3 regions of the Paenibacillus donghaensis genome follow, and region 2 is predicted to be linked to each of the others. Evidence: predicted binding sites of a transcription regulator. Region 2 holds the regulator's gene; each other region holds the start of a gene.

Region 1 (3,284 bases), 1.9 Mb from region 2:
GAATCAGGTGTACACGATGGCCGGCAAGGATTGGTTTAACCTTGGCATGTCACCGCTGGCGAACAGCTATGCGATTAATTCGGTTCTTAAAGCCTTTGAAGGCAACTCGAAATAAAGGGGATTTAAGGATGTGCGAAACCGACGAGATGCAATGGGCAGAACGTTTTTTCATCCATTCGGAAGCTGTGGAGAATGCAGTGGTTACTTTATCGCTAACCGAATTAAGCCTGCCTGCAAATGCTGAGCATCTGCTAATAACCTATGCTGCCATGCTCGGAACAGATGACAAGCGTTTGGCAGCTGCCTTCTTTTGCAGCTGGTACGCCGGAATTTGCGGAGCCAAACATGCACTGCTCACGGCTGCACACCCGATGGCTCATGCCTTGTGCCTGAGCAACATGTCTGTACAGCTCATCCGCACTGAGGGGTTCCCCATGTTCTCCTTCCATGTCCATGAAAATCGGGACGATCTCTGCCACAAGCATGGTTCTGTGGAAGAATTGCTGGATGAGCTTGGTTTGTTCTATAAGAATGATGTGAGACCGATTATTCTTGCTCTTGCCGAAGCCGCACAGGTCAAGGCGGTTATGCTATGGAAACAAATTTACAATCAGCTATATGCCTATATGGAAGAGGATTTGGAGAACGCAGCAGGGCACAACAGCGGCCTTATCATAGAGCGGTTCAAATCTATGACCTGGGAACTTGAATCGGAGGTATTCGGACTTCGCAGCAATCCGTTCCGCATCATTCCTAAATTCAGAACGGACCCAAACCCTCCGCACCGCAGCATATCTATTAAGGCGACCTGCTGTCTGGCCTATCAGCTCAGAGCGGATCATGGATACTGCAGTAGCTGTCCTATACTCTGCCGGCTGGAGTGATTGGAGAACAACACAGATAAAGAGCCTGCGTTAAGCTGCGGGCTCTTTATGCTGTAGTTATGACGATGAAAGCTTGTAGACAGTACCCAGGAGGAGGAACATCTCAAAAGCACTCACTCAAAGGTCTGTTCCAGTGCTTGCGGGTAGAAAGGACTTATTATTTTATATGCGTTTAAGTGCGGATTGTTTAAATCATTGTCATAAATGATCATATGATGTTTGCCCTTCAAAATAATATCAAATCGTTGCTTGCGGTCAGCCTGAACTATAGTAATATAGTAGCTGAATTTTTTGTCAGAGCTTACATTTCGGGCCGATTTCATTAATTGAACATGAGAGAAATCACCAAAAATTCTTCCAATGACAGCAGGATCAGTAATAACAACGTCTTTTTTCTCACCGGGAACAGACGACAATCGTGTTATTTCTAGAGAGGCGATTTCTTCCAAACGGATGGTGTTGGCTACGATTCGTTTAAACGAAGTATAACGGCTTGCTGTATAGGTTATCAAAGAAACACCTACCCCTGTCAGAAGCGCGCCGACAAGCATGTATTTTCCATTTTTATCCACAGTTCCTGTTCCTCCCTGTAATACGATTCTGTAAGCTACAATTATAAATCTATAAAGACATCGGTGCAAATCTGCTTACTTTAGTTACTAAACTTTTTAATTAATTACTTATGGTTCCAAGGACAGCCTGCTAGGCGTTATGATTATTGTGAAAATATGCACAAGGGGGCACGGGTTACACATGAACAAGAAACTAGCCACTGCGCTTATTCTCGTTCTCTCTGTCATGCTTGTTATCGCAGGTTGCGGAAACAATAACAGCAACGGCAACGTGAGCAGCAACGAGAGCAAGAGTAAGAACAAAGAGACAACAGCAGCTACTACGAGCGAGGCCAAAGAAACTGAAGCCGTTTCGGGAGCATCCGAAGCCAGCTACACGCCGTACGATCAATTGAAAGATAAATATGATATCATCATTGTTGGTGCGGGCGGCGCCGGAATGACTGCTGCACTCGAAGCCAAAGCAAACGGTATGAACCCCGTTATTCTGGAGAAGATGCCGGTTGCCGGCGGAAATACAACGAAATCCTCCTCGGGAATGAACGCTTCCGAGACCAAATTCCAGAAAGAGCAAGGTATTGAAGACAGCAATAATTTATTCTATGAAGAGTCATTAAAAGGCGGTCATGATACCAACGACAAAGAGATGCTTCGTTTCTTCGTTGACCATTCGGCAAGTGCTATTGATTGGCTGGATACGATCGGGATTCGCTTGAACAATATCACGATTACAGGCGGGATGAACGAGAAGCGCACCCACCGTCCTGAAGACGGCTCGGCCGTCGGACAATACCTTGTCACAGGGTTGGTCAAGAATGTTCATGAGCAAGACATCCCACTGTTTGTGAATGCAGATGTCAAAGAAATCACGGAACAGGACGGCAAGGTCAACGGCGTCAAAGTCCTCTTTAACCAGGCTGACGAGAAAGTAATTACAGCAAGTGCTGTCGTTGTGACCACCGGCGGTTTCGGCTCTAACATGGATATGATCACCGAAGTTCGACCTGATCTGGAAGGTTACGTGACCACGAACCAGATCGGCAGCACCGGAGACGGCATCAAAATGATTGAGAAGCTTGGCGGCATAACCGTTGATATGGATCAGATCCAGGTTCACCCGACGGTGCAGCAAGAGAAATCTTATCTTATTGGGGAAGCGGTTCGCGGAGAAGGGTCTCTACTGATCTCAAGCGAAGGCAAACGTTTCACTAATGAGCTGACTACCCGCGATAAAGTCACCGCTGCCATCAATGAGCTTCCTGAGAAATCAGCTTATCTGGTCTTTGATTCCGGGGTAAAGAGCCGGGTTAAAGCAATTGAGCAATATGACAAAATGGGATTCGTCATCCAAGGAGATACTATTGAAGCTCTGGCTAAAGAAATGGGTGTTCCGGAAGCTCAGCTGAAAACAACACTGGATACCTGGAACAGCGCAGTGAAGAACAAACAGGATGCCGAATTCGGCAGAACAACAGGCATGGACAACGACTTGTCCCAAGCTCCCTATTATGCCATCAAGATCGGCCCTGGGATTCACTACACAATGGGCGGCGTTAAGATTAATACCAACACCGAAGTATTAACCAAAGACGGCGCAGCTATTCCGGGCTTGTTCGCGGCAGGTGAAGTTACCGGCGGCTTGCACGGTCAGAACCGGATCGGCGGCAACTCGGTAGCAGAAATTATTATTTTCGGCCGTCAAGCCGGCGTGAAGGCTGCTGAATTCGTAAAAGCACAATAAGATCAGCTACTCCCTTTACTCTGATCGACAACAAAACGCTTGGACTCATTAGAGTCCAAGCGTTTTTATATGTACTGACGTCGTTGC
Region 2 (3,284 bases):
CCTGCCTGCTGCAGGTCGACCACCCGGGCGATTCCGCTCGCCAGCTTCAGGTTGCTGCCAGGATTATGGGACACGCCGACTTCATGGCGGGCCAGAATGGCGATCTCCTCGTCATTCAGATGAACGCCGTGCGCCACTAGTGAAGGGCGGGTGAAGAGGCCCAGCTTCTCCAGATGCTGCACAGGACGCAGACCGTATTCCGCGACATTCTGCTCGACCTCACGTTTCGTCTCCGACATATGCGTATGCATCGGCAGATCATAATCATGCGCCGCCTGCACAAACTTCATGATATAATCCGGCGGACAGGTATACGGCGCATGCGGAGAGAGCATCGTCGTAATCCGTCCGCCCGCCGCACCGTTCCAGTCACGGGCAAACTGCACCGCTCCAGCCAGCTTGCTGCTCTGCTCTTGCGGAGGGCAATGGCCCAGGACACCACGCGTCAGAACCGCGCGGATACCCGACAGCTCCGCCACTTCAGCTACGCGGTCCATATGGATATACATATCAAGGAAGGTTGTAGTCCCGCCTTTGAGCATCTCCAGAACGGACAGAGAAGTGCCCCAGTATATATCCTCGGCAGTAAATTTTGCTTCCATCGGCCACATTTTGTCCCTCAGCCATACCTGCAGGGCAAGATCGTCGCCATATCCGCGCAGCAGCGACATCGCCGCATGACCATGCGTATTGACCAGGCCTGGCAGAAACAACAGCCGGCTGCCATCCACAATAGTTGTTGTACCGGCTCCGGCTTCAGACCAAGGCTCATCTGTACCTATGTAAGTGATGGTGCCGTCTTCTATACTCATATATCCTTGCAGAACCGGTTTCTCCGCTCCCGGAATCAGAAATCGTCCGTTTCGGATGAGCGTCCTATTGCTGCTCATTGACCGGCACCTCTTCCGCATCTTCCTTTCCGTCATGCAGATAATAAGCCAGACTCTGCAGGTCCGTTGTGAAATCCGCGGCATGAATCCGCACGTTGGCCGGGGTTCTGAGGATTACCGGAGCGAAGTTAAGAATCGCTTCAATTCCGGCTCCGACCAGGATATCCGCCACATTCTGTGCTTCCGTATCCGGTACTGTAATAATTCCGATGCGGATACCCTGGGCGCGGATGGTACTATCCAGCTCTTCCATCGGCTGCACGGTCAGGGAGTTGATGTTCTGCCCGATCTTGGGCGTATAGGAATCGAACACCGCCGTAATCTTCATGGTATCCTTCAAATATGCATTGTAGTTGGACAAGGCGTGGCCCAGATTACCGGCCCCCACCAGCGCCACATTGATCTGCTGGTCCAGCTTGAGGATATGACGGATCTTCTCAATCAGGTAAGAGACATCATAGCCAATGCCTTTGCGGCCAAAATCGCCAAAATAAGCCAGATCCTTGCGGATCTGGGCCGGGTTGAGATCCAGCTTCTGTCCCAGCTCCTGGGACGAAACGGTAGCGATCTCGCGTTTCAGGAGATCGTTCAGGAAACGCAAGTATACAGGCAGTCTGCGGACCACCGCCTCTGATATTTTATCCGATTTCATGTGTTCTCCTCCTAAATTATATTGGGTACAACAGTTAAACGTTAGGAGTAGTGCGGCGTCAGCTGACGCCGCCTTCCTCCAGCCACTCGGCGATGCGGGGAACCATCTGATCTGTCCGCATATGCTCCATCTTCGGGCCGGGCAGTGAATATAAGAAATACTTGCCATAATAGGACTCAATGACTCTCGTATCATAAACAATGACAATGCCGCGGTCCTGTGCGGTCCGCACAAGTCTGCCGAAACCCTGCTTGAAGCGGATAACCGCCTGGGGAACGGACAGCTTCATAAACGGGTTCTTCTTCTGGGCCTGCAGCAGCTCCGCTTTGGCTTCAGCAAGCGGATGATTGGGCGGCTGGAAGGGCAACCTTACGATGGCCAGACAAGTCAGCGCCTCTCCGGGAATATCCACGCCTTCCCAGAAGCTGCTGGTGCCCAGCAGCACCGAAGCCGAGCTGTCCTGGAAACGGCGGATCAGCTTGCTGCGGCTGCCACCCTCCACGCCTTGCCCCAGTACACTGATCTCCTTGGAGGCCAGCGCCTCCTTCAGCGGATCATACACCTGACGCAGCATCCGGTAGGAGGTGAACAAGACCATCATCCGCCCTCTGGTAGCTTCTGCCGCTTCAGCCAGCGACTGTACCAGGGTATTCACGAAGCGCGCGTCTCCCACGCTGCCCTTGACGCTTGGGAAGTCACGCGGAATAACCAGCAAGGCCTGCTCGCGGTACTTAAACGGCGAAGGCAGCAGCACGGTCTTCAGGCGTCCTTCCTCTGCCGTCTCGTTCAGACCCAGATTATCGATCATGAACTGGAACGATTTGTCCACCGACAAGGTGGCAGAAGTCAGCACGATGCTCTTCTTCTTATCGAAGAACAGCTCCTTCAGCTGGGAGCTGACGTCTACAGGCACAGCGTACATCTGCAAGGATTTGCTGCGGTAGTTTCCGTTCGCTTCCAGCCAGTAGACGATGTTGTCATCGTTCAGCCCCATGAAGAAACGCACCTGCTCCCGGATTCCAGCCAGATCCTTGAACAACCCGCTGATATCCGTGACCAGCCCGTCGGCAGAGGACTGCCCCTCCTGCTCGCGCATGTCGCTGAGCATCTTGTCACCCTTGCGGATGATGTCACTGAGGGCAAGGTACATGCCGTTCTCCAGCTTCGTCAGCTCATCCCAGTCATTCGGTTTGCTGCCAGGCACCAGGCGAAGCACCAGCTGACCGGCTTCCCCTGCTCCCGCATCGCTGCGTTCAGGCAGCAGCGCAAACAGCTTCTCGCTCAGTGTATCCCAGCTCTCCTTAACGGTAAGCAGATCAGGATACAGTGTGTCTATCGTCAGGCTCCATTCCGAAGCCTGTTCTGAGCCGGAGGACTGCAGAATTTGGCGCAGCGCCGGAAGCTGGCCGTTCTTGCTATCTTTGTAGAGCCGCAAGAGGGTGTGCTGCACGGTGAAATGCTTCATATGCATGCCGAGATGTTTACCTGCCACGTCCTCCAGATGATGTGCCTCGTCTATAACCAGATGCTCATAGGCGGGAAGAAGCTGGTGCCCTGCTTTCACATCGGCAAACAGCTTGGAGTGATTAGTGACCACCACATCGGCAATGCCGGCCTCGTGTTTGGCCCGGTGATAATAACATTTGCGGAACCATGGGCAGGAACGGCCCTGGCAGGAATCCGTATCGCTGGCAACCGTCTCCCAGAAATCCCCGCCCCGGCCGCTGAGGTTAAGCTCCTCG
Region 3 (3,284 bases), 370 kb from region 2:
TAGGGGAGGTTCCTTTCGGCGGTAAGGTTAACAGGAAGAATAGACCTGAACAACCACCAAGGAGGAACTCCCAATGTCAACTCAACAACCCTTCAATAGAATGACCGATGAATCCCAGCCTGCTGCTGCTTTTACCGCCCAGGCCCTGGTGAAGGACATCGTGCTCCAGTTTCCCAAGGCTGCCGATTATTTCAAAGCCAAACGTATAGACTTCTGCTGCGGTGGAGCAAAGCCGCTCAGCGAAGCTGCCGAGGAGAAAGGGCTTGATACAGATTCAGTGCTTGGCGATCTGCACAAGCTGCTTGAAGAATATCCCGTGCCAGAGGAGGATCTGTTCTGGAACCAAGCTCCGTCGGCGGAGCTGGTTGAACATATCATTGGCAAACATCACCGTTATCTGCGTGAAGAACTGCCGCAGATTGCCCAGAACGTAACCAAGGTCTACCGCGTTCACGGCGAGGATTCACCTCATCTGGCGGAGATGCACAGCTTGTTCAACAGTCTGAAGGAAGAACTGCTTACCCATACGGCCAAGGAAGAAGAGAGTATCTTCCCGCAATTGCTGGCGGTTGCTGCGGAGCCGAATGAGCAGAATCTGTCTGAGCTGCGTGCTTCGCTTACTATTCTCGAAGAGGAGCACGATGCTGCTGGCGATCTGCTGAAGAAGCTGCGCGAGGTGACCAGTGACTTTACACCGCCTGGGCATGCATGCACGACCTACCGCCTGACCTACGCCCGTCTGGAGGAACTGGAGAGCATGACCTTTGAGCATGTGCATCTGGAGAATAATGTACTGTTCCCAAGGTTCAGCTAATTGCTGAAATTGAATTGAAGAAGCTTCCGGATTACGTTATTCTGAGAGAGAAAGCATCTTAGATGCCAGTACAAGCCTGTAGCGTTGTTGATCACAGGGCACAGGCTACAGAAGGCGGTGCCGGGAATGCCTGCAAGACTAAGACTACTAAGACGCCTGATGCCAGGTTTGGTCATCATCATGATGATTAGCGGATGTTCATCCAGACTTACTGCGAATGTGCCTGATAACAGCGGAGCTATGTCTGTTGAAGGGCCGAGCTTCTCCCTGCTGGTAGGGGGAAACGAGCTGGCAGCCAGCTCGGACAGGCAGCTGGCTGCCTATTACCGGGAAGGAATTACACTGAAGGAGCTGCTGAGGAGCAGCGCAATTGCCTCATTCTCCAATGACTCACGGCGGATTCTGTCCGTGAACAGTGTCTCTTTGAAATCTGAGCTGGAATGGCAGCTTGAAGTCAATGGCCATGCAGCAAATGCGGAAGACCTGGACAGCCAGGTGGACAGGCAGACGCTTATCGTCATTTCCGCCCAGCCTGCAGCGGAGGCTGATCCGCTGCAGACCTTGATTCTGGCAGTGGACGGGGGGGCCGGCCAGCCCGATCTGAGTCACAGCTATGTCATGCCTTTTCGGCAGGAATCATCGGTCAGAGCTCTGCTGAAGAGCAGCGGTATGGTTCAGCTGTCTGAAGACAAGCGTTCGGTGGTGACTGTCAAAGAATACACACCACTCACCAGCGAGACCTGGCAGCTGCAGGTGAATGGCAAGCCGCTGCTTGCCGCGGGAATGGATATGAAGCTGAGACCTCAGGATGTGCTGAAGATTTCGCTTGTGCAACGTTAACTGCAATTACAAGGAGTCAGATTATTCAAGGTAGGTATATCCGTCCCTCGAATAATCTGGCTTTTTCCTGTTTAATATTGTGAAATTATTCACATCTAATGTGATTTCAATCACAAGGGCTATTGGATTTTGAAATGTATAATTTCAGTAATTTAAGAGATCTAAGCAGAAGTAAATCAGAGTTTCAGGAGGCACCTATCAATGACAACAACTAAAGAAAAGCTGGTTCTAATCGGCAATGGCATGGCAGGCGTTGGCACAATCGAGCAGATTCTGAAGCTTGGCGGAAACTATGAGATTACGATCTTCGGAAGTGAACCTCATCCCAACTATAATCGGATTATGTTGTCTTATGTACTTGATGGCAGCAAAACAATGGAAGATATTATTCTGAATGATCTGAACTGGTATGAGGACCATAACATCACTTTGCATACCGGTACAACGGTGGTGCGTATTGACGAAGCTGCAGGGCAGGTAATTACGGATACCGGCATGGCCGTGCCTTATGACCGGATCATTATCGCAACCGGCTCCAATTCCTTTATTCTTCCGATTCCGGGCTGCGACAAGCAAGGTGTTGTCGGATTCCGCGATATTGCAGATTGTGATGCGATGCTGGCTGCAGCCAAGCAATACCGGCGTGCGGCAGTCATTGGCGGCGGGCTGCTCGGACTTGAGGCTGCCAAAGGTCTTGTCAACCTGGGCATGGATGTAACAGTTGTCCATCTAATGGAAGATTTGATGGAACGTCAGCTGGACCGCAGTGCTTCCTCGATGCTGCAGGCAGAGCTGACCCGACAGGGCGTAAAATTTGCGATGGGCAAGCAGACGGTGGAGTTGACCGGCGGAGAACGGGTAAACGGGCTGCGCTTCAGCGATGGCACTGATTTGCAGGCGGATTTTGTGGTGATGGCTGTAGGGATTAAGCCTAATACCGAGCTTGCCAGAGCCAGCGGAATAACCGTTAACCGCGGAATTGTAGTAGACGATTATCTGCAGACTTCGATCAAGAATGTGTATTCCGTCGGAGAGTGTACCGAACACCGTGGTTTATGCTATGGGCTGGTGGCTCCTTTGTTTGAGCAGGGTTTGGTGCTGGCGAAACATCTCTGCGGAGTCGCAGGCAACGCTTATGAAGGTTCGATTGTTTCCACTAAGCTGAAGATTTCCGGAGTCGATGTGTTCTCGGCAGGGGACTTCCAGGAGACTGCAGAACATACAGTAATCTCGACTAAGGATGACTGGAAGCAGACCTATAAGAAGATTCTGCTGAAGAACAATATCATTGTTGGCGCCGTGCTTTTTGGCGACGTGACCGAATCGGCCAGTCTGCAGAAGCTGGTGAAGCAAGGTGCGGAAATGACCGATGAGATCTATGCAGAGGTGATGGGGAGCGGCTGCTGCGGCAATGGCGAAGCGAAGAAGGGCATCTCTGTAGAGACCATGAAGGATGAGGAAATCGTCTGCGGCTGTAATGGTGTCACCAAAAAAGCAATCGTTGATGCCGTCACTGAAAATGGTTTCACCACACTGGACGAGATCAAAGCCTGCACCGGGGCTACCCGTTCCTGCGGCGGCTGCAAGCCGGTCGTGGAACAGATTCTGCAGTTTGTGCTTGGTGACAGCT

The links. The regulator Rex, encoded in region 2, represses fermentation and respiration genes when NADH is low (regulators of the CRP and FNR family bind a similar motif). The targets are predictions, from matches to a motif close to TTGTGAAATATTTCACAA.
Region 1: B9T62_RS10600 (flavocytochrome c) is a predicted target of Rex. The motif match lies at 1,603-1,620, and genes of this name have one in related genera.
Region 3: nirB (nitrite reductase large subunit NirB) is a predicted target of Rex. The motif match lies at 1,732-1,749, and genes of this name have one in related genera.

What each region holds. Positions count from the first base shown of each region.
Region 1 covers NZ_CP021780.1:2,440,096-2,443,379, reverse strand. Annotated here, with positions in the region: gene B9T62_RS10615 (ABC transporter substrate-binding protein) at 1-115, shown strand, start outside; gene B9T62_RS10610 ((2Fe-2S)-binding protein) at 129-884, shown strand; gene B9T62_RS10605 (hypothetical protein) at 998-1,456, opposite strand; gene B9T62_RS10600 (flavocytochrome c) at 1,638-3,197, shown strand.
Region 2 covers NZ_CP021780.1:4,321,279-4,324,562, forward strand. Annotated here, with positions in the region: gene B9T62_RS19880 (amidohydrolase) at 1-890, opposite strand, end outside; gene B9T62_RS19885 (redox-sensing transcriptional repressor Rex) at 877-1,542, opposite strand; gene dinG (ATP-dependent DNA helicase DinG) at 1,601-3,284, opposite strand, start outside.
Region 3 covers NZ_CP021780.1:4,688,964-4,692,247, reverse strand. Annotated here, with positions in the region: gene ric (iron-sulfur cluster repair di-iron protein) at 74-814, shown strand; gene B9T62_RS21560 (hypothetical protein) at 941-1,654, shown strand; gene nirB (nitrite reductase large subunit NirB) at 1,856-3,284, shown strand, end outside.